One region of the Bradyrhizobium sp. 134 genome, then DNA from elsewhere that is predicted to be linked to it. Evidence: riboswitches for the same ligand, from Rfam matches in the RefSeq annotation. Region 1 holds a riboswitch; the other holds the start of a gene.
What was found. A riboswitch is a leader RNA that binds a small molecule or an ion and turns the genes downstream of it on or off. The one in region 1 is predicted to bind S-adenosylmethionine.
Positions count from the first base shown of each region.

Region 2: linked by a shared signal. The riboswitch ahead of IVA75_RS13425 (O-succinylhomoserine sulfhydrylase) and the one ahead of IVA75_RS06615 (homoserine O-acetyltransferase) in region 1 are both predicted to bind S-adenosylmethionine.

Region 1 is NZ_JADPKX010000016.1:192,551-204,780, reverse strand. It holds gene IVA75_RS06645 (SMP-30/gluconolactonase/LRE family protein) at 1-1,415, shown strand, start outside; gene clpB (ATP-dependent chaperone ClpB) at 1,601-4,240, opposite strand; gene IVA75_RS06635 (MOSC domain-containing protein) at 4,498-5,286, shown strand; gene IVA75_RS06630 (TIGR02594 family protein) at 5,401-6,297, opposite strand; gene IVA75_RS06625 (alpha/beta hydrolase) at 6,498-7,361, shown strand; gene metW (methionine biosynthesis protein MetW) at 7,386-8,048, opposite strand; gene IVA75_RS06615 (homoserine O-acetyltransferase) at 8,062-9,264, opposite strand; SAM riboswitch at 9,355-9,434, opposite strand; gene IVA75_RS06610 (chorismate mutase) at 9,639-10,487, shown strand; gene hisC (histidinol-phosphate transaminase) at 10,522-11,616, shown strand; gene IVA75_RS06600 (prephenate/arogenate dehydrogenase family protein) at 11,613-12,230, shown strand, end outside.
Region 2 is NZ_JADPKX010000034.1:811,409-823,638, forward strand. It holds gene IVA75_RS13410 (OpgC domain-containing protein) at 1-24, shown strand, start outside; gene IVA75_RS13415 (SGNH/GDSL hydrolase family protein) at 24-821, shown strand; gene IVA75_RS13420 (SGNH/GDSL hydrolase family protein) at 834-1,826, shown strand; gene IVA75_RS13425 (O-succinylhomoserine sulfhydrylase) at 1,950-3,146, opposite strand; SAM riboswitch at 3,217-3,296, opposite strand; gene IVA75_RS13430 (2'-deoxycytidine 5'-triphosphate deaminase) at 3,407-4,513, shown strand; gene IVA75_RS13435 (PAS domain S-box protein) at 4,619-5,029, shown strand; gene IVA75_RS13440 (hypothetical protein) at 5,153-6,205, shown strand; gene IVA75_RS13445 (MATE family efflux transporter) at 6,373-7,818, shown strand; gene IVA75_RS13450 (hypothetical protein) at 7,815-8,324, opposite strand; gene IVA75_RS13455 (SRPBCC family protein) at 8,425-8,826, opposite strand; gene IVA75_RS13460 (VOC family protein) at 8,963-9,322, opposite strand; gene IVA75_RS13465 (AraC family transcriptional regulator) at 9,379-10,218, opposite strand; gene IVA75_RS13470 (methylated-DNA--[protein]-cysteine S-methyltransferase) at 10,228-10,806, opposite strand; tRNA gene IVA75_RS13475 (tRNA-Gly) at 10,978-11,051, shown strand; gene IVA75_RS13480 (XRE family transcriptional regulator) at 11,290-11,871, shown strand; gene IVA75_RS13485 (GNAT family N-acetyltransferase) at 11,881-12,230, shown strand, end outside.

The sequences.
Region 1 (12,230 bases):
CCGCCAAGGTTGCAATCCCCGCTCCGGTCGGAATGGCCGACGACATCGCATTCGCGCCCGACGGCACCATGGCCTGGACCGGCTTCCTGGCCGGCGATCTCTACTCGCGCAAGGGCGACGGCCCGATCAAGAAGCTCGCTTCCGGCCTTCCCGGCATCAATTCGCTCGCCTTCCGCAAGGATGGCAGGCTGTACGCCACCACCGTCTTCCTCGGCGACACGCTCTATGAGATCGACGTCGAGGGCGTCAAACCACCGCGCCAGATCATGGAGAAGATGGGCGGCCTCAACGGCTTCGAGTTCGGTCCCGACGACAAGCTCTACGGTCCGCTCTGGTTCAAGGGGCAGGTCGCAAGGGTCGACGTCGACAAGGCCGAGCTGACCGTCGTCGCCGACGGCTTCAAGGTCCCGGCCGCGGTGAACTTCGATTCCAAGGGCAATCTCTGGGTGGTCGACACCGCCCTCGGCCAGCTCGTCCGCCTCGATCCGAACTCGGGCGCCAAGACCATGATGGCGCAATTGAAGCCGTCGCTGGACAATCTCGCAATCGACGACAAGGACCGGATCTACGTCTCCAACATGGCCGACAACGGCATCCAGGAGGTCGATCCCGCGACCGGCCAGGCGCGGCAGGTCATCATCGGCAAGCTCGCTTTGCCCGGCGGCATCGGCGTCACGTCGGAGAACGGCAAGGATACGATCCACGTCGCCGACGTGTTCGCCTATCGCACGGTGGACGGCGCGACCGGCGAGGTCACCGAGAAGGCCCGCATGCACGCCGCCGGCGTCACGCTCGAATATCCGATGAGCGCGACGGCGAAGGGCAACGATGTGGTCCTGTCGAGCTGGTTCACCGGCACGGTGCAGGTGATCGACGGTAAGACCGGCGCCACGCGCGACATGCTGCACGGCTTCAAGGCGCCGCATGACGCGCTCGTGCTCGCGGACGGCAGCATCCTGGTGGCCGAGCTCGGCACCAAATCGCTGGTCCGCGTCAGCGGCGAGCACGGCAAGGACCGCACCACGCTGATCGGCGGACTCGAGGGTCCGGTCGGGCTGGTCGCCGGATCGCGCGGCGAGGTCTATGCCACCGAAGCCTTTTCCGGCGTCGTCTCGATGATCGAAAGCAACGGCGAGAAGACGGTCATCGCCAAGGACCTGAAAATGCCCGAAGGCATCGCACGCGCCAGCGACGGCAAGCTGATCGTGGCGGAGGTCGGCGCGAAGCGGTTGATCGAGATCGCACCGGAGAGCGGCACGATCACCGAGATCGCGGCCAATCTCCCGATCGGCCTGAGCGGTGCGCCCGGAGGGCTGCCGACGCATATCCCGACGGGCGTTGGCATCGGGGAATCCGGCACGATCTATTTCTCTTCTGACATCGAGAACGCGATCTACAAGGTCACGAAGAAATAAGTCCCCGCGCGTCGAAATTGTAGGTGGATTGCATATGCCGGCAGGGCCGCACCGCAAAGATTGCACGTCCTAGCCAGACCACACTCCGGCTGCAGCAACATCGTCAACAACCCGCAAAACAAACCGCCCCGGAGAGATTGACCTCTCCGGGGCGGCTTTTTGCTTCAGGCTTGGATTGCCGGCGCTCAGTTCAGCTTCCGCTTCGACACCGGCGCCTCGAACTGGGCGATCTCCGCGGTCTGCGGCGCCTTGCCGTTGAAGGTCAGCACGTTGCCTTCGGACGAGATCGCAACGGTATCGCCGTCCTTGACGTCGCCGGCCAGGATCATCTCGGCGAGCGGATCCTGGACGTGACGCTGGATCACGCGCTTGAGCGGCCGTGCGCCGTACGCGGGATCCCAGCCCTTGGCGGCGAGCCAGTCGCGGCCCGCAGCGTCGAGCGTCAGCACGATCTTGCGATCGGTCAAGAGCTTCTGCAGCCGCGCGAACTGGATCTCGACGATCCGGCCCATCTCGCTCCTCTGCAAGCGATGGAACAGGATGATCTCGTCGACGCGGTTCAAGAACTCTGGCCTGAAGTGCGACCGCACCATTCCCATCACCTGCTCGCGCACAGCCGAGGTGTCCTCGCCCTCCGGCTGGTTCACCAGAAACTCCGAACCGAGGTTCGAGGTCATGATGATCAGCGTGTTGCGGAAGTCGACGGTGCGGCCCTGGCCGTCGGTGAGGCGGCCGTCGTCGAGCACCTGCAACAGCACGTTGAACACGTCAGGATGCGCCTTCTCGATCTCGTCGAACAGCACGACCTGGTAGGGCCGGCGCCGCACCGCTTCGGTGAGCGCACCGCCCTCGTCATAACCGACATAGCCCGGAGGCGCGCCGATCAGCCGCGAGACCGAGTGCTTCTCCATGTACTCGGACATGTCGAGCCGGACCATCGCGGTTTCGTCGTTGAACAGATACTCGGCGAGTGCTTTCGTCAGCTCGGTCTTGCCGACGCCGGTGGGCCCCAGGAACATGAACGAGCCGGTCGGCCGGTTCGGGTCCTGCAGCCCCGCGCGCGAACGGCGCACGGCGGTCGCGACCGCACGTACGGCTTCGGCCTGGCCGACGACGCGCTTGCCGAGCGAGTCCTCCATCCGCAGGAGCTTGTCTTTCTCGCCTTCCAGCATCTTGTCGACGGGCACGCCGGTCCAGCGCGAGACCACCTGCGCGATGTGGTTGGCGGTGACCGCCTCCTCCATCATCTCGCCGGAGTTCTCCTTGGCCTCGATGTCTGCAAGCTGCTTTTCGAGTTCGGGGATCCGGCCATAGGCCAGCTCGCCGGCCTTCTGGAATTCACCGCGCCGCTGCGCGTTGGCGAGTTCGACCCGTAAGCCGTCGAGCTCGGCCTTCAGCTTCTGGGCGTCGGAGAGCTTGTTCTTCTCCGCGCTCCAGCGTGCGGTGAACGCCGCGGACTTCTCCTCGAGATCGGCCAGCTCCTTCTCCAGGGTCTGCAGGCGGCTCTTCGAACCGGCATCGCTCTCTTTCTTCAATGCTTCCTGCTCGATCTTCAGCCGGATGATTTCCCGATCCATCGAATCCAGCTCTTCCGGCTTGGAATCGACCTGCATCTTGAGCCGCGCGGCCGCCTCGTCCATGAGGTCGATGGCCTTGTCCGGCAGGAAGCGGTCGGTGATGTAGCGGTTGGACAGCGTCGTGGCGGCGACCAGCGCGGAATCGGTGATCCGCACGCCATGGTGCTGCTCGTACTTGTCCTTCAGCCCGCGCAGGATCGAGATCGTGTCCTCGACCGAGGGCTCGCTGACGAAGATCGGCTGGAAACGCCGCGCCAGCGCCGCGTCCTTTTCGACGTGCTTCTGGTACTCGTCGAGCGTGGTGGCGCCGATGCAGTGCAACTCGCCGCGGGCGAGCGCAGGCTTGAGCAGGTTGGACGCGTCCATTGCGCCATCGCCCTTGCCGGCGCCGATCAGCGTGTGCATCTCGTCGATGAACAAGACGAAATTGCCCTCGCTCCCGGTCACCTCCTGCAGCACGGCCTTCAGCCGCTCCTCGAACTCCCCGCGATATTTTGCACCTGCAATCAGCGAGCCAAGGTCGAGCGACAGCAGCTTCTTGTCCTTCAGGCTCTCGGGCACGTCGCCGTTGACGATGCGCAGCGCCAGGCCCTCGGCGATGGCGGTCTTGCCGACACCGGGCTCGCCGATCAGGACGGGATTGTTCTTGGTCCGGCGCGACAGCACCTGGATCGTGCGGCGGATCTCCTCGTCACGGCCGATGACCGGATCGAGCTTGCCGTCGCGCGCCGCCTGGGTGAGGTCGCGGGCATATTTCTTCAGCGCGTCATACGCGTTCTCGGCCGTGGCGGAGTCCGCGGTCCTGCCCTTGCGCAGCGCCTCGATCGCCGCGTTGAGGTTTTGCGGGGTGACGCCGCCCTTGGCCAGGATCGCGCCCGCCTCGCTGGTCTTCTCCAGCGCGAGGCCGAGCAGCAGCCGCTCGACCGTGACAAAGCTGTCGCCGGCCTTCTCGCCGGCCTTTTCGGCGGCGTCGAAGGTGCGGGCGAGCTCAGGCGCCAGATAGATCTGGCCGGCGCCGCCGCCGGAGACCTTCGGTACCTTGTTCAGGGCGTCCTCGGTCGCTTTCAGGATTGCGCGGGAATTGCCGCCGGCACGGTCGATCAGGCCGGCAGCGAGGCCTTCATTGTCGTCCAGCAGCACTTTCAGGACGTGCAGGGTCGAAAACTGCTGGTGCCCTTCGCGCACCGCAAGCGACTGTGCGGACTGGACGAAGCCCCTGGAGCGTTCGGTATATTTTTCGATGTTCATATCGTGGTCTTTCCCTCGGCCTGCCCCTGGAGCCCTCAAAGGCACTCCAAACGGCATCTTCATTGGGTTTCCGATAACCGCATTGACGTTTCTCAACCGGCAACGGTCGTTATTAGCCGGCGCTGGCGCCGGCCTGACCCAGATGTGGGAAGCGAGGCCTCGGACCGGAAGAGGCGAGTTCACAATTTCGTGCGCAGATCCGCCCGCTTGGCGCCGATGGGCCGAATCCCCTAAGTAGCGGCATGACCCCTAGCGCAATGACAGCCAGCCAGACCGCCGAGATCACCGGCCTCTACCGTTATCCGATCAAGGGCCTGACGCCGGAGCCCCTGCCCCGCGTCTCCCTGCGAGCCGGCCAGACCCTGCCCGCCGACCGCCGCTACGCCATTGAGAACGGCCCAAGCGGCTTCGATCCGGAACAGCCGCAGTGGAAGCCGAAGATCCAGTTCCTGATGCTGGCGCGCAATGAGCGGCTGGCTTCGCTCGACAGCCGGTTCGAGGACGCGATCAACCGCCTGACCATCCGCAAGGACGGCCAGATCGTCGCCAGCGGCGATCTCGAGACCGCCGCCGGGCGCGCCGCCATCGAGGACTACTTCGGCCAGAACTTTCAGCCGGAGCTGAAAGGTCCGCCCAAGATCCTGTCCGGCCGCAACCACAGCTTTTCCGACGTCGCCCGCAAGGTCGTGTCCATCATCAATCTCGACAGCGTCCGCGCGCTCGAGACCATGCTCGGCGGCGCCGCCGTCCACCCGCTGCGCTTCCGCGCCAATCTCTACGTGAAGGGCTGGCCGGCCTGGTCCGAGCTCGACCTCGTCGGCCAGACGCTCGCGATCGGACAGGCCCGGCTGCAAGTGGTCAAGCGCATCAAGCGCTGCCCGGCCACCAATGTCGACCCCGAGACCGCCAGGCGCGATCTCGAAATCCCGACCACGCTCTCGAGCAATCTCGGCCACATGGACTGCGGCATCTATGCCGAGGTGATCGCCGACGGCGACATCGGCGTGGGCGACGCGGTTGCGTTGGAAGAGCCGAAGCTGGTGTGACGCGGCGCCGGCGCCACGTACTCCGTCATTGCGAGCGCAGCGAGGCAATCCAGATATCTATCTGCCGAGACGGTCTGGATTGCTTCGTCGCTTCGCTCCTCGCAATGACGGCCGTCAGTTCGGCATCACATACGCATAGATCCGGCCGCGCGAGACTGGTGCTTCGCGAACGCGGTTGCCGTTGTTGCCGGAGATCATGATCGGATTACCCTGCGCGTCGACGCCGGTGATGATGCCGACATGGCCGCCCCGGCCGCCGCGCGACATCACTGCGATGGCGCCGACCTGCGGACCGGAGACGCGCGTCCCGTAATGCGCGAACGAATTCGCCATATCGGAGCCGGTGCCACGGTGACCGGTCTTCTCAAGCACCATGTTCATGAACCGCGCGCACCACAGGCTGCCGCGGCCGGTCGGATTACCGCCGACATAGCGGCGTGCCTCGGATACGAGGCCCGATCCGCCACCGAAGCCGCCGCTGCCCGTGGCGCTATGGGCCACGCCGCCGTCATTCGCGTTAGTGGCCATCCCACCGCCACGCCTCGTGGCGATTCGACGGCTGGCGCTCGTGATCATCCCACCGCTATCGCTGGTAACCATTCCTGCGTTGCCCCTCATGGCCATTCCACCGCTGCCGCTCATAGCCATTCCACCGCTGCCGCTCATAGCCATTCCACCGCTGCCGCTCATAGCCATTCCACCGCTGCCGCTCATAGCCATTCCACCGCTGCCGCTCATGGCGATGCCGCCGCTATTGGCGTTCGGGTCATAGCTGGCGAAGGTGTTGCTGAAGCCGCTCGCCTGCAATTGCGCCGCGCCGCGATCGAAGCGCGAGCTGCGTGCATGCCGGTAATGATGATGTCTGCTGGCGTGATGCGCGTAAGCGTGGCGCTCTGCGCTATGACGATGAGGTCGTGCTGACGCCGGAGAAGTGAAGGCGGCGACCGCCGCGAAAAAAACAGCCAGCGCGACGACACAGCGCGACAGGCGAGACGCAAACAACTCGAACATTCTTCATCCTTCGTTGACACCCCCACTTCCCAATCGGCCCGTGCGGTGGCCGACATCCGCGGGCTGTATCAGTATCCTGATGTGGCGAGAACAAGACGCGGTCGCGGAGATTTTCGACGATGATTAATAAGTGTTAGGGTCGTATGCGCCCACCGCAGGACGGCATTCCAATGCCGCAGCCACCTCAGGGAGAAAACCGGATGCCTCACGCCCTCACGAAGGACAATTGTCGCCTCTATTTCGAAGAAGCAGGCACCGGCACGCCGATTATTTTTCTGCACGAATTCGCGGCCGACTACACCAATTGGGAGCCGCAGATGCGCTACTTTTCGCGCGGCCATCGCTGCATCACCTATTCGGCGCGCGGCTACACGCCATCGGACGTGCCTGATGGCGACGTCTACGGCTACACGCATTTCTATACCGATGCGCTCGCGGTGCTCGATCATCTGAAGATCGATCGCGCGCACTTCGTCGGTCTCTCGATGGGCGCCTATTCGTCGCTCCAGATCGGGCTCAACGCGCCCCAACGTGCGCTGTCGATGACGCTCGCCGGCGTCGGCTCAGGCTCGGAGATCGAGAACCTCGACGCCTGGCGCAAGCAGTGCCGCGCCAACGCGGAGCAATTCGAGATGCTCGGCTCAGCCGAAGTCGCAAAAGTCACGCGCGAGGCGCCGAGCCGGATTCCCTTCCTGGTGAAGGACCCGCGCGGCCACGCCGATTTCTATGCCGCCCTGGCGCGGCACGACGCCAAGGGATCGGCGCGGACGATGCGCGGCTTCCAGGCCGGCCGTCCCTCGATCTTTACGATGACGGACGCGATCAGAGCGGCCACGACGCCGGCACTCATCATCTGCGGCGACGAGGACGATCCGTGCGTGGGCGCAAGCCTGTTCCTGAAGAAGCATCTGCCGGCGGCAGGGCTCGCCATGTTTCCGAAGTCCGGCCACGTCCTCAATCTCGAAGAGCCAGCGCTGTTCAACGAAACGGTGGAACGGTTCGTCACGCTGGTGGAAGCGGGAAGATGGCCGGTGCGCGACCCGAGGTCACTGGCGGCGCATTAGCGCTGCGCTCGCAATGACGAAGAACTACTTCCTGCCGCCGCGCGTCAGCAGAAACACGCCCTGCTCGCCGAACAGATTCCACACCCACCAGGGCATCCGCAGCCGCAGCGGACGGCCGTAGAGGTCGAGCGCCTCGGCACGTTCCATCTTGACGTCGATCGCATCGCAGAGCTCGACGAAATCCTTGATGGTGCAGAAATGGATGTTGGCGGTGTCATACCAGCTTGCCGGCAGGTTCTCCGTGCGCGGCATGTGGCCGCCGATCAGGAGCTGGAGCCGCATCTTCCAGAAGCCGAAATTCGGGAACGACACGATGGCGCGGCGGCCGATGCGCAAGAGATTCTCGAGCACGACCTTGGGCTGCCGCGTCGCCTGCAAGGTTTGCGACAGGATCACGTAGTCAAAGGCGTCATCCGGATAATTCACGAGGTCGGTGTCGGCATCGCCCTGCACCACCGCAAGACCCTTGGCGACGCAGCGGTTGACGCCCTCGCGCGACAGCTCGATGCCGCGGCCGTCGATGCCGCGGGTTTCCAGCAGCTGGAGCAGGTCGCCTTCGCCACACCCGACGTCGAGCACCTTCGAGCCCGGCTTGACCATCTCGGCCACCAGCACATGGTCGGCGCGAAAATCACCGGGCTGCCCGGTCGCAAGGCCGCCCAGCGGCAGCGCTTCCTGTACAGACATGACTAGCCGTCCTTTAAGCTTTCTTGGCGGTGAGCCCGCGCGCCTTGCCTGCCGACTGCAGGAACGCACGGCCGATGTCGAAGAACTCGGGCACGTCGAGGAGGAACGCGTCGTGACCGCGATCGGTCTCGATCTCGGCGAACGACACCCGCGCGCTCGACGCATTCAACGCGTGCACCAGTGCGCGCGATTCCGAGGTCGGGAACAGCCAGTCGCTGGTGAAGGAGACCACGCAGAACCGGGTCTGGATTCCCGCGAACGCCTTCGCCAGCACGCCGCCATGGTCGCCGGCGATGTCGAAATAATCCATCGCGCGGGTCAGATAGAGATAGGAGTTGGCATCGAAGCGTTCGACAAAGGACGAGCCCTGGTAGCGCAGGTAGGACTCGACCTGGAAGTCGGCGTCGAACGAGAAAGTCGGCAGCTCGCGGTCCTGCATCCGCCGTCCGAATTTGCGATGCAGCGCGGCGTCGGAGAGATAGGTGATGTGCGCCGCCATCCGGGCGACAGCGAGCCCACGATGCGGATGGATACCTTGATCGGCATAGCCGCCATGGTGCCAATCGGGATCGGCCATCACCGCCTGGCGGCCAAGCTCGTGGAACGCGATGTTCTGCGCCGAATGTCGTGTCGAGCAGGCGATCGCCAGCGCGGAGAACACCCGGCTCGGATACGCCGCCGTCCATTGCAGCACTTGCATGCCGCCCATCGAGCCGCCGACGACTGCGAACAGCGTGTCGATGCCGAGCCGGTCGATCAGCATCGCCTGCGCGCGCACCATGTCGGGGATGGTGATGACGGGGAAATCGAGGCCCCAAACCTTGCCGGTCGCCGGATTGATCGAAGCCGGACCGGTCGAGCCCATGCAGCCGCCGATCACGTTGGAGCAGATGATAAAATACTCGCTGGGATCGAGCGGTCGGCCCGAGCCGACCAAAGTCTCCCACCAGCCGGGCTTGCCGGTGACAGGGTGCACATTGGCGACGTGCTGGTCGCCGGTCAACGCATGGCAGATCAGGATCGCGTTGGAGCGATCGGCATTCAGCTCGCCATAGGTCTGGTAGGCGATCTGGAACGGGCTGAGATCGACACCGCAATCGAGCCGCAGCGGCTGTTCCAAGCCAAACTGCGCGACGTGCGAACTCGGATGATCCACCTCGTGCGACCGCTCGTCGGCGGTGATCGCGGGACTCGGAATTGACTGGACGCCAACCATCTGACCATCGACCTCGTTTGCGGTCGTCGTGGTGACCGCATTGACATCAGGCCATGAAAAACCCGGCCTGAACGATAGGTTCGGCCGGGATCGAAAGCGTCCCCGGCCTGTTTAGCGAGTTTTTTAACGTGGCTGCAAGCCGGCCGGCTCAAATGACCACGGAACGGGTAAAAACTACCGTCTTGGACGGTTTTCGTCAAGTCACGGCCCGGATCAGCCAAATTCGCCTGTCGCGCCACGGGCGGAAAGGGCCCGATTTCCCTTTGCATTTCTCTTTGCTTTCGCAGCCCCGACTGCCTAATCAGGATATCCATCACAGCGGTGACGGCTCGACTGATCCGCATTGGAACGCCTCTCAACAGCACCTGTCAGACATGTCCCAACGTCCGCCCGCGCCACCATCACTCCAGGAATTGCGCAAGGAGATCGACGCGATCGACGAGGGCATGCATCGCCTGCTGATGCAACGCGGCGACATCATCGACCGCCTGATCCATGTGAAGCAGACCCAGGAGGTCGGCTCGGCGTTCCGCCCGGCACGTGAGGCCTCCATGATGCGCGACCTCGTGCAGCGTCATCGCGGCATCCTGCCGCTCGATACGGTCGAGAGCATCTGGCGCGTCATCATCGCGACCTTCACCTATGTCCAGGCCCCGTTCTCGGTGCACGCCGACATCTCGGCGAGCGAGCCGGCCATGCGCGATTCCGCGCGATTCCATTTCGGCTTCACGGTGCCTTACGTCGCGCATTTCAGCGCGCAGGCGGCGGTCGAGGCCGTCGCGAAGTCCAAGGGCGATCTGGCGCTGGTCTCGGCGACTTCGAGCCGCACGCCGTGGTGGCTGTCGCTGGAAGAAGCCGGCGCACCAAAGATCATCGCGCGGCTGCCCTTTGTCGAGCGCGCCGACCATCCGGCGGCGTTGCCCGTGTTCGCGGTCTCGCGCGTCGCCGACAGCGCCCTGGTGACGGAGGTCGAGACCTTCAGCGTCCGCGTCTCTGGGTGGAATGCGGAGGTCGCGCGCGCCCTGTCGCCGCTCGCCGAGATCGTGGCGGTGCCCGACACCGCCTTCGACGGTGCCGCGCTGCTGGTCTCGGTCACCGCGACAAGCAACATCGACAAGATCAAGGCTGCCCTGATCGAAGCGGGGGCCTCGGTGCGCTCCACGGCCCTCGTCGGCAGCCACGCAACGCGCTATACGGTGCCCCCGACCGGGTCGAAATCGTAAGTCGCGAAACGCTTAAGCCAGTCCGGAGTTGAAGATGTCCCGCCCCGTGCCGAATCCCGGCATTCTCGATATTGCACCCTACACGCCCGGCAAGACTCCAGTGGCAGAGCCCGGCCGCAAGGTGTTCAAGCTTTCGGCCAACGAGACGCCGTTCGGGCCCTCGCCGAAGGCGATCGAGGCGTTCAAGAACGTGGCGGATCATCTGGAAGACTATCCGGAAGGGACCTCGCGCGTGCTGCGCGAAGCGATCGGGCGCACCTTCGGGCTCGATCCCAACCGCATCATCTGCGGCGCCGGCTCGGACGAGATCCTCAACCTGCTCGCCCACACCTATCTCAGCCACGGTGACGAGGCGATCTCGACCACGCATGGCTTCCTGGTCTACCCGATCGCGACCATGGCGGTCGGCGCGAAGAATGTCATCGCGGCCGAGAAGAACCTCACCTGCGATGTCGACGCCATCCTCAAGGCGGTGACGCCGAAGACAAAGCTGGTCTGGCTCGCCAACCCCAACAACCCGACCGGCACCTATGTGCCGTTCGACGAGGTCAAGCGCCTGCGCGCCGGCCTGCCCTCGCACGTGCTGCTGGTGCTGGACGCAGCCTATTGCGACTACGTCTCGCGCAACGATTACGAGATGGGGATCGAGCTGGTCGCGACCACCGAAAACACGGTGGTGACCCACACCTTCTCCAAGATCCATGGTCTTGCGGCACTGCGCATCGGCTGGATGTTCGGCCCCGAGCACATCATCGATGCGGTCAACCGCATCCGAGGTCCCTTCAACGTATCGACGCCGGCCATGTACGCCGCCGTTGCCGCGATCGAGGACACCGCGCACCAGGCCATGTCGAAGCAGTTCACCGAGACCTGGCGCAACTGGCTGACCGAGGAGATCGGCAAGCTCGGGCTGAAGGTGACGCCGAGCGTCGCCAATTTCGTGCTGATCCACTTCCCGACCGAGGGCAAGACCTCGGACGCAGCCGACGCCTTCCTCACCAGGCGCGGGCTGGTGCTGCGCGGCTTGAAGAACTACGGCCTGCCGCATTCGCTGCGCATGACCATCGGCACCGAGGAGGCCAACCGCCTCGTCGTCGAGGGCCTGCGCGACTTCATGGCCGGACGATGAGCGCGACCCCGCACTTCCAGCGCGTCGCGCTGATCGGCTTCGGCCTGATCGGCGGCTCGATCGCGCGCGCCGCGAAGCTCCAGGGCCTGGCTTCCGAGATCGTCACCACCGCGCGCTCGGAGAAGACGCGCGCACGCGTGATGGAGCTCGGCATCGTCGATCAGGTCGTGGCGACCAATGCAGAAGCCGTGAAGGACGCCGATCTCGTTATCCTCTGCATTCCCGTCGGCGCCTGCGGCCCGGTGGCGCAGGAGATCGCCCCGCATCTCAAGCCCGGCGCGATCATCTCCGACGTCGGCTCGGTCAAGGGCGCCATCGTCAGGGATATGGCGCCGCATCTGCCGAAAGGTATCCATTTCGTGCCGGCGCATCCCGTCGCAGGCACCGAGCATTCGGGCCCCGATTCCGGCTTCGCCGAGCTCTTCATCAACCGCTGGTGCATCCTCACCCCGCCGGAGGGCGTTGATGCGGCTGCCACCGATCGCCTGCGTGCGTTCTGGGCGGCGATGGGCGCCAAGGTCGAAATCATGACGCCGGATCATCATGATCTCGTGCTCGCGATCACCAGCCATCTGCCGCATCTGATCGCCTACACCATCGTCGGCACCGCCGAC
Region 2 (12,230 bases), on a different contig from region 1:
GCCGATATGGCGGGAGGGGGCTGATGAAGGCGAAGGTTTTCCTGAGCCTGATCCTGCTGTGCGGTGGTCTCGCCGCGCCTCCGGCGCGCGCGGACGATGCTGCGCCTGCTGCTTCGGCGGCACCTGCTGCTTCAGCCGCGCCCGCAGCCTGCGAATTGCCGTCCTATCTGCTCACCAGCGAAAGCCAGCTTCCCAAGGTCGCCGATGCCATCAAGGCCGGCAAGCCGCTCGAAATCCTGGTCATCGGCAGCCGCTCGACCACGATTCCGGCCTCCGAGGACGCTTCTTATCCGGCGCGGATGCAGGCCATCCTGAAGGAGAAGCTGCCGCCGACCGAGACTGTGCACGTCTCCGTAGAAATACAGAGCAAGAAAACGGCTGAGGAGGCGGCCGCCAGCTTCGTTAAGCTGATGGAAGCAAAAGCGCCTACTTTGGTCATCTGGCAGACCGGGACCGTGGATGCTATCCGAGCCATTGATCCCGACGATTTTCGTGGCGCGGTGACCGAAGGGGTTGTTGCGTTGCAAAAGGCAGGGGCTGACGTCGTCTTGATGAATCTGCAGTATAGTCCGCGTACCGAAACCATGATCTCGGTGCCGCCATACCTCGACAATATGCGGGTGGTGGCGCAGGAGCACGATATTCCGCTGTTCGATCGTTTCGCGATCATGCGGCAGTGGAATGATCAGGGGCAGTTCGACCTGTTCAGCCCGTCGCGCGGGCCTGAGCTGGCGAAACAGGTCCATGATTGCCTTGGCCGGGCGTTGGCACAGTTCGTGATCGACGCTGCCCATCTGGAGCCGGCCCAGCAGCAAAATTGAGGTCTAGCGTTAATGAGTTCTCTCCGCCCTTTTTGCCTGACGGCATGGCTGGCTGTGCCCGCAGCAGCGGTGCTGCTGTTGCTGAGTCCGGCCTCGCAGTCGCGCGCGCAGACGCAGGCCGCGCAGGCAACACCGGCCCCGCAGCAATCGGCTGATCCGGCTCCCGCTTCACCGTCCCAGACCACCGTCGCAGCGACGTCCCCCGACCAGCGCGGCATCACGGCGCGCGCCATCGACAAGGTGAAGCAGGTCGCGAAATCCGCCGGCGACATCTTTAGCCGCGTCCCCTGCCTGTCGCCGAAGGGCGGCGCGAAGGCAATGGGCTCGCTGCCGCATGTCGCGGGCAAGCTCGTCGCCGGCCAGCCCGTCGTCATCGTCGCATTCGGCTCGTCGTCGACCGCGGGATTCGGCGCGAGCTCGCCGGAGTTCAACTATCCCAATCGCCTTGCCGCGCAGCTGCACCGGCACTATCCGACTGCCGACATCACCGTCGTCAATGCCGGCGTCGGCGGCGAGGACGCACCCGAGATGATGAAGCGCCTCCAGAAAGAGGTGATCGACGTGCATCCGGATCTGGTGATCTGGCAGGTCGGCACCAATGCCGTGCTGCGCAATCTCGATCCCGGCGATACCGCCAAACTGGTCGAGGACGGCATCAGCCGCATCCAGGCTGCCGGCGGCACCGACGTCGTGCTGGTCGATCCGCAATATTCGCCCGCCGTCAACCAGCGCGCGGACAGCGCCGGCAAGATGGTGAAGTTGCTCGGCAAGGTCGCCGAGCTTCGTCATGTCGGCATCTTCCCGCGCTTCGAGGTGATGCGCGACTGGCACGAGAAGCAGTCGATTCCGGTCGAGAGCTTCGTGATCGCCGACGGCCTGCACATGAACGATTGGGGCTACGCCTGCTTCGCCCAGCTCCTCGGCGACGACATCATCCGCTCTGTCGGCCAGATCAAGCTCGGCGTCAACGTGCCCGCGGACGTGCGGACCTATCGGCCGATGTAAGCATCGGTGCGTAGGGTGGGCGAAGGCGCGCTCTTCGCGCGCCGTGCCCACCATCCATCGGCGCTGCCATCGTGAATGGTGGGCACGCTTCGCTTTGACCACCCCACGATGTCGAATGCGTGGCTACGCCTTCTCCAGCGCCGCGGTCAGATCCTCGATCAGATCGTCCGCGTGCTCAAGCCCCGCCGAGAAGCGGATGAAGCCCTCGCTGATGCCGAGCGCGGCGCGGTCCTCCGGCTTGAGGCGCTGATGCGTCGTCGTTGCCGGATGCGTGACGAGGCTCTTGGCGTCGCCGAGATTGTTCGAGATCTTGGCAAGCTTGAGCTCGTTGAGCACGCGGAACGCCGCCTGCTTGCCGCCCTTGACCTCGAGGCCGACCAGCGTCGAGCCGCCGCGCATCTGCTTCTTCACCAATGCGGCCTGCGGATGATCGGCGCGGCCGGGAAACACCAGCCGCGAAATCTTCGGATGGCTCGCCAGCACGTCCGCGATGCGCGCCGCCGTCTCGGTCTGCGCGCGCACGCGCACGGCGAGCGTCTCTAGGCCCTTGAGCAGGACCCATGCGTTGAACGGCGAGATCGACGGGCCGGTCTGGCGCATGAAATTGTGGATGTGCTCGGCGATGAACGCTTCCGAGGACAGGATGATGCCGCCGAGACAGCGGCCCTGGCCATCGATGTGCTTGGTCGCGGAATAGACCACGACGTCGGCGCCGAGCGCGAGCGGGCTCTGCCAGATCGGGGTGGCGAACACGTTGTCGACGACGAGCCGCGCGCCGCCGCTGTGCGCGATTTCGGCGATGCCGGGAATGTCGAGTACATCCAGCGTCGGGTTGGTCGGGCTCTCCAGGAAAAACGTCTTGGTGTTCGGCTTCATGGCGCGCTGCCACTGGTCGAGATCGAGGCCGTCGACCAGCGTGGTCTCGATGCCGTAGCGCGGCAGCAAATCCTGCACGACGTAGAGACACGAGCCGAACAGCGCGCGCGAGGCCACGACGTGATCGCCGGCCTTGAGCGGCGCCAGGATCGCGGTCGTCACCGCGGCCATGCCGGTCGCCGCCGAACGTGCCGCTTCGGCGCCTTCGAGCTCGATCATGCGCCGCTCGAACATCGCGATGGTCGGATTGGAGTAGCGTGAATAGATGAAGCCGGGGTCCTCGCCCTTGAACCGCGCCTCGCACTCCTCGGCGCTGTTGTAGACGTAGCCCTGGGTCAGGAACAGCGACTCTGACGTCTCGCCATATTGCGAGCGCAGGGTACCGGAATGAACCAGGCGAGTTTCGGGACGGTAGGACGCGGTTGGCGCCGGGGACTTCGACATAGGACCTCCTGGAGTGACCATCGAAAATGGTCACAAAAAAACCGGCCTGGAATATCTCCACGGGCCGGGATCACAGAGGTCCCCGGCCTGTTTAGCGACTTATTTAACGTGGCTGCAAGCCGGCCGGCTCAAATCACCACGGGATAAGTCATGCTCATATTCCGCAATGCCCTTTCCGTCAAGACGTCCATCGGATAGCCGTAAAACGCTCATATTTCCCGCATGTCGGGATGTGTTTGATCCCTGATGAGGACCCCGGGTTGACGTTCACGGTCGCCGCCGACGCCAATGGTATCCTGCCCGACCGCATGATCGCGGCGATGGCGGAGGGTGGTCTCATCCTGCCCGCTTACGACTTCGTCGAAAGCCAGATCCAGCCGGCGAGCCTCGATTTGCGCCTCGGCGACATTGCCTATCGCGTTCGCGCCAGCTTCCTGCCCGGTCCCGGCGCCACCGTCGCCGAGCGGATCGACGAGTTGAAGCTGCACGAGTTCAGCCTCGCCGACGGCGCGGTGCTGGAGACCAACTGCGTCTACATCGTGCCGCTGCTCGAAAGCCTCGCGCTGCCGCCGGAGATCGTCGCGGCCGCCAACCCGAAAAGCTCGACCGGCCGGCTCGACGTCTTCACCCGCGTGATCGCCGACGGCACCCGCCGCTTCGACATGATCGGTGCCGGCTATCACGGTCCGCTCTATGCCGAGATCAGTCCGAAGACGTTCCCAGTGCTGGTCAGCGAGGGCTCGCGCCTGAGCCAGGTGCGCTTCCGCACCGGCGACGCCATCCTCAACATCGACGATCTCGAGGCGCTGCACGCGACCGAGCGTCTCGTCGATATCGATGACGCCGATCTCACCGGCGGCGTCGCCGTCTCGGTTGATCTTTCCGGCGAAAAGAGCGGCGGCTTCGTCGGCTACCGCGCCAAGCGCCACACCGGCGTCATCGACGTCGATCGCCGCGCCGGCTATTCCGTCGAGGAGTTCTGGGAGCCGATCTCGGCCCGCCCCGACGGCAGCCTGATCCTCGATCCCGGCGAGTTCTATATCCTCGCGTCGAAAGAGGCCGTGCAGGTGCCGCCCGATTACGCCGCGGAGATGGTGCCGTTCGATCCGTTGGTCGGTGAGTTCCGCGTGCATTATGCCGGATTCTTCGATCCCGGCTTCGGTTATGCCGGCGCCGGCGGGTTGGGGTCGCGCGCCGTGCTCGAAGTGCGCTCGCGCGAGGTGCCGTTCATCCTCGAGCACGGCCAGATCGTCGGCCGCCTCGTCTACGAGAGGATGCTGGCTCGTCCCGACGCGATGTACGGCCAGCGCATCGGCTCCAACTACCAGGCGCAGGGCCTGAAGCTGAGCAAGCATTTCCGGGTGTAGCGATCACCCGTCGCCCGGATGGAGCGCAAGCGTCATCCGGGAAAGTCTCACTTGTGGCACGATCCCGGCTTACGCTGTGCTCCATCCGGGCCACCAGGTGCTGACATGACCAATCCATCCCAACTCGACGCATACATCCTCGACGACGTCGCCGATGCGCTGATCTATTCGGATCGCTCCGGCACCATCATGCGCTGGAATCGCGCATCGTCCGCACTGTTCGGCTTCTCCGCGGACGAAGCGCTGGGCCAGAATCTCGACCTGATCATTCCCGAACATCTGCGCGCCGCGCACTGGAAGGGTTTTGAGGCCGCGCTTGCCAGCGGCGCGATGAAGCTTGCGGGCAAGCCGACACTGACCCGTGCGCTGCACAAGGATGGACGAAAGCTCTACATCGAGATGACCTTCGCGCTGGTGCGGGACGCCGCTGGAGTGGTGCAGGGATCGGTGGCGATGGCGCGCGACGTGACCGAGCGCTTCGAGCGCGAGCGTGCCGCCAAGGCTGCGCGAATTTAAACCTGCGCAAAATTCGTGATGCGGAATTGGCGAGCCCGCGTGCAGGGCGCCCTGCATGCGGCTCAGCTTGTCCGTCGCCGGCTGCGGTGACACACTCGATCAAAACAACGATCGGGAGCGAACATGGCCACTGCATCTGACCCCGCGCAGGAAGCTCAATGGAAACGCTGGCGCGCGGTTGCCGATCTCTATCACGCCTATTTCACCGGCTTGATCCTCACCGTGGTCACACGTCGCGGCACGGCAGATGCCGCGGAGTTCGTCTTTCGCGTGTTCCGCCGCCAGCAGCAGGAGCGCTTCCTGCCGGGGCTGGAGAAGCTCGGGCTGAGCCATCTGCCGCCAGCAGTCGCCGCCGCGCAATATCACTACCTCTCGAACTGGATCGGCGGCGTGCACGTCGAATACATGCATGAGAGCGACCGCAAAGCCTGGATCCGCTATCCGCCACCGCGCTGGATCTGGAAAGGCACTGCCATCTGCGGCGTGCCGGGCGAAGTCTCGCGCGCGATGCTGCGCGGCTGGCACGCCAACAACGGCGTGGCGCTCGGCGATACCAGATTGGGGTTCGTCTGCACCAAGCAGAGCGTCGACGGCCAGGACGGGCTCGAAGGGTACTATCACCAATACGACCAACCGCTCGAGCTCGACCAGCGCCTCGTGTTCGCGCGGCATCTCGAAGCGCCGCTGTTCGATGCCGCCGCGGCTCCGGCCTTGCCGGTCGCAAGCTGGCCAAGACCGCGACTGGAAAAAGCCTACCGCAACTACGCGATGGAATATGTGCGCACCGCCGCGCCCGTGATGGTGCAGCTGTTCGGTCCGGAGGATGCCGGCTATCTCCTGCACCTCACGGGCAAGCTGATCGGGATGCAATATTTTGACGAGATCGCTGCGGCGCTGTCGATGGGCCGCGGCGGTGCGGGCGAGTTCGCGACGTTCCTCAACGCGCTGTTTGTCGCGCAGGACGATGTGGCTGAGACAACGCAATCCGAAGGCACGTTCGAAATCCGTCAGCAGAGCTGGAAGTTGATGGACGGCGTCGCCGATCACCACCCCGCTTGCGCCAAGGTGCTGGCGGGGCTGTTCGAAGGGCTCGCGGCCGGATGCGGGCGGCACATCGGCGTGCACATGCGCCCGGCCGCGGGGGGCCGGCCGCCGCTGATCTGGACGGTCGGCTGATGTCACCGACCGAAATGCGCTGCCGCAGGGCACGCCTGCATCAGGCGCAGAAGGAATCGGCAATTGCCGTGCTAACAAGCTGAACCCCGCGCCTTTTGCGCGAACAAATTCATTGGCACACCCAGTCATTGCCGCGCCGCAACTGGCGCTCGCGCCCGGGAGAGGACATGTCCGACATCGCCGAGATTCCGGTCGATGAACAAGAGCGACCGCTACCTCCGCCGCCACCCCCGGTGAAGAATGCACTGACCGACGGGCCGATCCTGCGCACGCTGCTCGGGCTGGCCTGGCCCAACGTCGTCGCGCTTTCAGCCGGCACCTGCACAGTGATTGCGGAGACCTCCTATATCGGACGCCTTGGCGTGGAAGCGCTGGCCGCGATGGCGCTGGTGTTTCCGACAGTGATCCTGACCATGACCATGTCGGGCGGTGCGATGGGCGGCGCGGTGGCCTCCGCCATCGCGCGCGCGCTCGGTGCCGGCGATCGCGAGCGTGCCGGGACGCTCGCCGCGCACGCGCTCTTGATCGGCATCAGCTTCGGCCTCGTCTTCATGCTGGGCATGCTGATCTTCGGGCCGCGCGTTCTGGAAATGCTCGGCGGCCGCGGCGAGGTGCTGACGCATGCGATCGCCTACACCCAGGTGTTTTTTGGCGGCGCCGTGCTGCCCTGGCTGCTCAACACCATGGCCGGCGTCCTGCGCGGCACCGGCAACATGAAGCTGCCGTCGCTGTTGATCCTCAATTCCGCGGCCTGGCAGATCGTGCTCGGCGGCACACTTGGCCTCGGCCTCGGTCCGGTGCCGCAATTCGGCATGCGCGGCGTCGCCGCCGGCGCGCTGATTGCCTATTGCATGAACATCGGTGTGATGGGCTGGTACCTGTTCTCCGGCCGCGCCCGCGTGACGCCGAAGCTGCGCGGGCTGCGCATCCAATGGGCGATGTTTTTCGACATCCTGAAGGTCGGCGCCATCGCCTGCTTCTCGCCGCTGCAATCGGTGCTGACGATCTCGATCTTCACTCACATGCTTGCGAAATTCGGCACCGCGATCCTCGCCGGCTACGGCATCGGTGCGCGGCTGGAATTCCTGCTGACCTCGATCGCGTTCTCGTTCGGCATCGCCTCGGTGCCGATGATCGGCATGGCGGTTGGCGCCGGCCGCATCGCCCGCGCCCGGCGCATCGCCTGGATCGCGGCCGCGAGCGCCTTCGTCGCCGTCGGTGCACCGGCGTGCCTGGTCGCGGCCTTCCCCGATCTCTGGGTCAACATTTACACCGACAGCGCGACCGTGCGCGCCACCAGCCATCAATATTTGTCGACGGTGGCGCCGTTCTACGCCTTCATCGGCCTCGCCTCGACGATGTATTTCTCGTCGCAGGGCGCAGCCAAGGTGATCGGACCGGTGCTGGCGCAGACCGCGCGGCTGATCTACATCTCGGCGGTCGGCTGGTGGCTGTCGACGCATGATGCCACCGCGCAAAGCTTCTTCTGGCTGGCGGCGAGCTCGATGGTCGTGCTCGGCCTGCTCTCGTGCTCCAGCGTGGTGCTGACGCGCTGGGGACCGCGCCAAACCAAACCGGCGATCAGGCCGGCTCTGTCGGCCGCTGCGGACTAGCGATGCCTGTGGCGGCGATGGCCGCCACTGCCGCCGACATTAGCGAGCCGCATCAGTTGCGGAATCATCGCCATCATGTCGCCGCCGCCGGCGCCGCCGAGCATGCCCATGATATCGCCGCCGCCCAAGCCGCCCATGCCCGTCGGCATGGTGCCGCCTCCGGCCATCGGCGCGTAGCCGCCGTAATTGGGCGCACCGAAACCGCCGCCGAGATTGCCGCCGCCGAGGCCGCCAATTCCGCCGCCGCCCATCATGCCACCAAGACCACCACCGCCATTCTCCATCATGCGGCTCATCATCGGGCCCATGGTCTGCATCATCATGCCGAAGCGGCGCTTGCCCATCTTGGCCTTCATCATCTCCAGCATCGGCGCCATCTGGGTCATCATGTCCTCGCCGCCGGCACCTCCGCCGCCGAGGAACTGGGCCTTTGCCGGTCCGCTCGAAATCGAAAACGTCAGCAGCACGGCGGCCGCCTGGCAGATCACCTTGTCCGCACCTCTCATGGCCTGCTCCTCGCGTGCGGGGCGCCGCCGGGAGAGCGGAGCCAACCGGACGCACGCCGCCATGGTTATTGCGGACGAGGGCTGGGCTCTGTGAGAAAGATCACGCAGCTGCGGCTGGAAACGCTCGGTGTATGGCGGCGACGGCATCCTTGGTCTGTCCCTGCACATAGGGCGCGAGCTCGTTCGGCAGCATGTCGATGATCCAGACCAGGCGGCATCTTCCCTTGCCCTCGGCGATCACCTGCACCGAGGCGCTGTAATGCTTCAGACGCTCGTTGTTGATCGCGTAGACCAGCCGCCGCCCGGCATCGTGGCAATCGACCAGCACCTCGCGCGCCACCGATCCGTTGGCGAAGGTGACGATGCGCGCGTCGCCGTCGAGCGTGCAGGCCGTGACGAAGCCCGGCGCCAGCCGCCGATGCAGCGCGCCGAAATCGCGAACCGCATCCCAGACGTCGTGAGCCGGGGCGGGGAGGGGAATGTCGTTGTGGATGGAGGCCATGAAGGTGTCCTTGGTTGCGTTAGATTTTTGTCGAGGACTCCTTCATTGCGAGCGCAGCGAAGCAATCCAGAGATGTTTCCGCGGTTGGAGTCTGGATTGCTTCGTCGCAAGTGCTCCTCGCAATGACGGAGCGAGCTCACGTGCAGACCGCCTCGACATTGTTACCATCGGGATCGATCAAGAACGCCGCGTAGTAAGTCGGGCTGTAATCCTTGCGCGGGCCGGCACCGCCATTGTCGCGACCGCCGCTCTTCAGGCCCTCGCTATGGAATGCCTTGACCGAATCATGATCCCCAGCGCGAAACGCGATATGCGCGCCATCCGCCTTGCGCCCCTTGTTCAGGTGCAGCCACAGCGCCGGCTCGCCCTTCGGCCCGAAGCCGGCATAACCATCGCCGCTCGAGCACAGGACATAGCCGAGCGGCGCCAGCACCGCGGTGTAGAAGCGCGTGGCGGCGTCGAGGTCGGCAACGCGCAATCCGATATGATCGTACATGGTCGTCTCCATTTCCAAAGGGCGCCGCAATCGGCGCGCGCCGGAGACGAACCTAGTCAGTTGAGCGCAAGCTGCTCTTGGAGAATCTTGCGCTCCCCCTTCGAGGCCTGACGGAACTTGGTTGGCGAGACGCCGGCCGCCCGGTGGAAGGTGCGGACGAAGTTGGAGAGATCGCCGAAGCCGACGTCATAGGCGATGTCGGTGACTGCGATGTCGTCGTCAGCCAGCAGCCGCGCCGCATGCCGCAGCCGCGAGCGCACCAGATATTGATGCGGGGTGACGCCGAGCACGGCGGAGAACAGCCGCAGGAAGTGGAAGGGGCTGAGGCCTGCCTGCCGCGCCGCCTGTTCGAGGTCGACCTCGGCATGCGAGTTGGCGTCGATCCACAGCGCGGCTTCCACGGCGCGGCGGCGATCACGCGCCGTCGGTGTCGTCGGCTTGCGCGTCTTGCCCGACACGACATCGACGAAACGACCGGCGAGGATCTGCCCGAGCTCGTCGAGACCGAGGTCGCTGTTGCCATCTGCCGCCGTCTGGGCGAGTTCGCCCAGCACCATCAGCTCGGGCAGCGGCGGCGTCGCGCCGACCTGCCAGACGTCGCGCCGGCCGCCGAGCGCGTCGACCAGATCGTCGCTGAGGAAAAAGGACAGGCAGACGTCGCCGGCAACATGCTCATGCATGCAGGTGTATTCCTCGCCCGGCGCGCCGACCAGCATCGAGCCGGCCACCAGCTCGAAGAAGCCGGCGCGGCAATGACAGCCAAAGCTGCCCGCGCGGACATAGGCGATGGAATGGCCGGTGCGGCACTCCGCAAACGGGCTGTCGTCCGGTCCCGCGTCGCAGCGAAACTCGGAGACCGTCATCGAGGGGGTGGTCAGCAGCGTCGTTGCATCCATGCCACCTATCTAGGTGGAGGGTCTCGGCGGGGCAACGGGCAGCAGGACGTCGAACAGCGTCTTGCTGGCGATCGGATGGGCGCCCTCGAGCGACAGCAGCCGCCGCTTGGAGATCACGCCGCCATAGGGCGAGAGCCGGTCGGTGTAATTGCCGGCCTCCAGCACCCGGTGGCAGGGCACGATCAGCATGTAGGGATTTCTCGCGATCGCCTGTGCCACCGAATGCGCGGCGCCGGAGGCGCCCAGCGTCTTGGCGATCTCGTGATAAGTGCGCGTCTCCCCGCGCGGGATGGCGCAGGCGGCTTCGTAGACCCGCCGGTTGAAGCCGGGCACCCCGCTCGCGTCCAGGCTAACCTCGGAAAAATCAGCATCGCTGCCTTGCAGCAAGCCCACGATGCCCTCGATCGCGAACTCGGCGTTCGCGGAAGGCCGCTGCTCGCGCGCCTCGGGATGGACCTGGAAAATCCGGCGGCGGGTGTCGATCTCCCGCGCCTCCGGCAATTGCACGGCGACGACACCGGTGCTGCTCCAGATGATGCCGCAGCGCCCTATGGTCGTGTCGAATATCGCGTAGCCACGCCCCACCATGCACACGCCCCACTCAGTGCACGTCTCCCCAGACAGGCGATCATAACACCGCCACAATCCGGCGCACCCAAAATCTTGACGGAAACTTAAGAAGGGTCAGGCGGGCTGCGCCAAAGCGCTTGGCGAGATGCGCCGTCTCGGCTAATCAGAGCGGGCGCAGGCTGCGCATCCGCGGGCGTAGTTCAATGGTAGAACGGCAGCTTCCCAAGCTGCATACGAGGGTTCGATTCCCTTCGCCCGCTCCATCCTGCTTCGCGTCAAGGCGCTTCGCAGGACTTTGATATCTCGGCAACGCGAAGCAGGATGCCCTTCGAAGCCTCGGCGAAGAAGGGCCGATGTTCTCTCGCGTGCGCCAGACCAAGTTTCCAATATATTAGCTCGTCGTGACCGGCACCCGGCGCGCTCTCGGTTAAGCTCTCTCGCCTGGTGGCTTGCGGTCACCGCGCCGGGCCATGTTCGGATGAAAGTCAGGACCTACAAGCAATGGACCAGCAAAAGCTCGATCGCGCGATCGGTCGTCGCTTGAAGACGCTTCGGACGCAGGCCGGCATGACGCTGAATGAGCTCGCAGGCCGCTCCGGCGTCAGCCGTGCGATGATCGGACGGGTAGAGCGGGCGCAGAGCAGTGCGACGGCTGCGCTGCTGGGTAAACTTTGCGCCGCGCTCGACGTGTCGCTCAGCGACGTCGTCGCGTTGGCCGAAAAGCCGCCGGAGCGGATGGTGCGGCTCGCCGACCAGCCGCACTGGCGCGATCCCGACAGCGGCTATCGCCGCCGCCACGCTTCGCCGACGGACGCGGCGAGCGGCATCGAGATCATCGTCGTCGATTTGCCGGCCGGCGCGCGGGTGCCGTACAGCCCCTGGGGGCGCAATGCCTTCACCCAGCAACTGCTGATGCTGGAGGGTGCGATCGCGGTGCACATCGACGCCAAGGCGGTTCGCCTGCGCGAAGGCGACTGTCTCGATTTCGACGTGATGCGCGCGGTGATCTTCGAGAACGAGACCAGACAGGATGCGCGCTACGTCATCATCACGCGCCGCGGCGCGTCCTACGGCAAGATGTGAGCCCTGACGATGCAGATCCGCACCGGCGACACCTTTGATCCACGCGTCATCGCGTTGCTCGACCATCACGTTGCGGCGGCGCGAGCACAGACCGCGCCGGGCAGTGCGCATGCGCTTGATCTCGCCGGGCTTCGTGCCCCGGAAGTCGCGTTCTGGACCGGCTGGGACGGCGACACGCTGGTCGCCACCGGTGCGCTGAAGTCGCTGTCGGGAGCGCATGGCGAGGTGAAGTCGATGCACACGCTCCAGACCACGCGCCGGCGCGGCTTTGGCGGTGAGATGCTCCGCCACATCATCACGGAAGCCCGCGCGCGCGGCATGGCGCGGCTCAGCCTCGAGACCGGCTCGTGGGATTATTT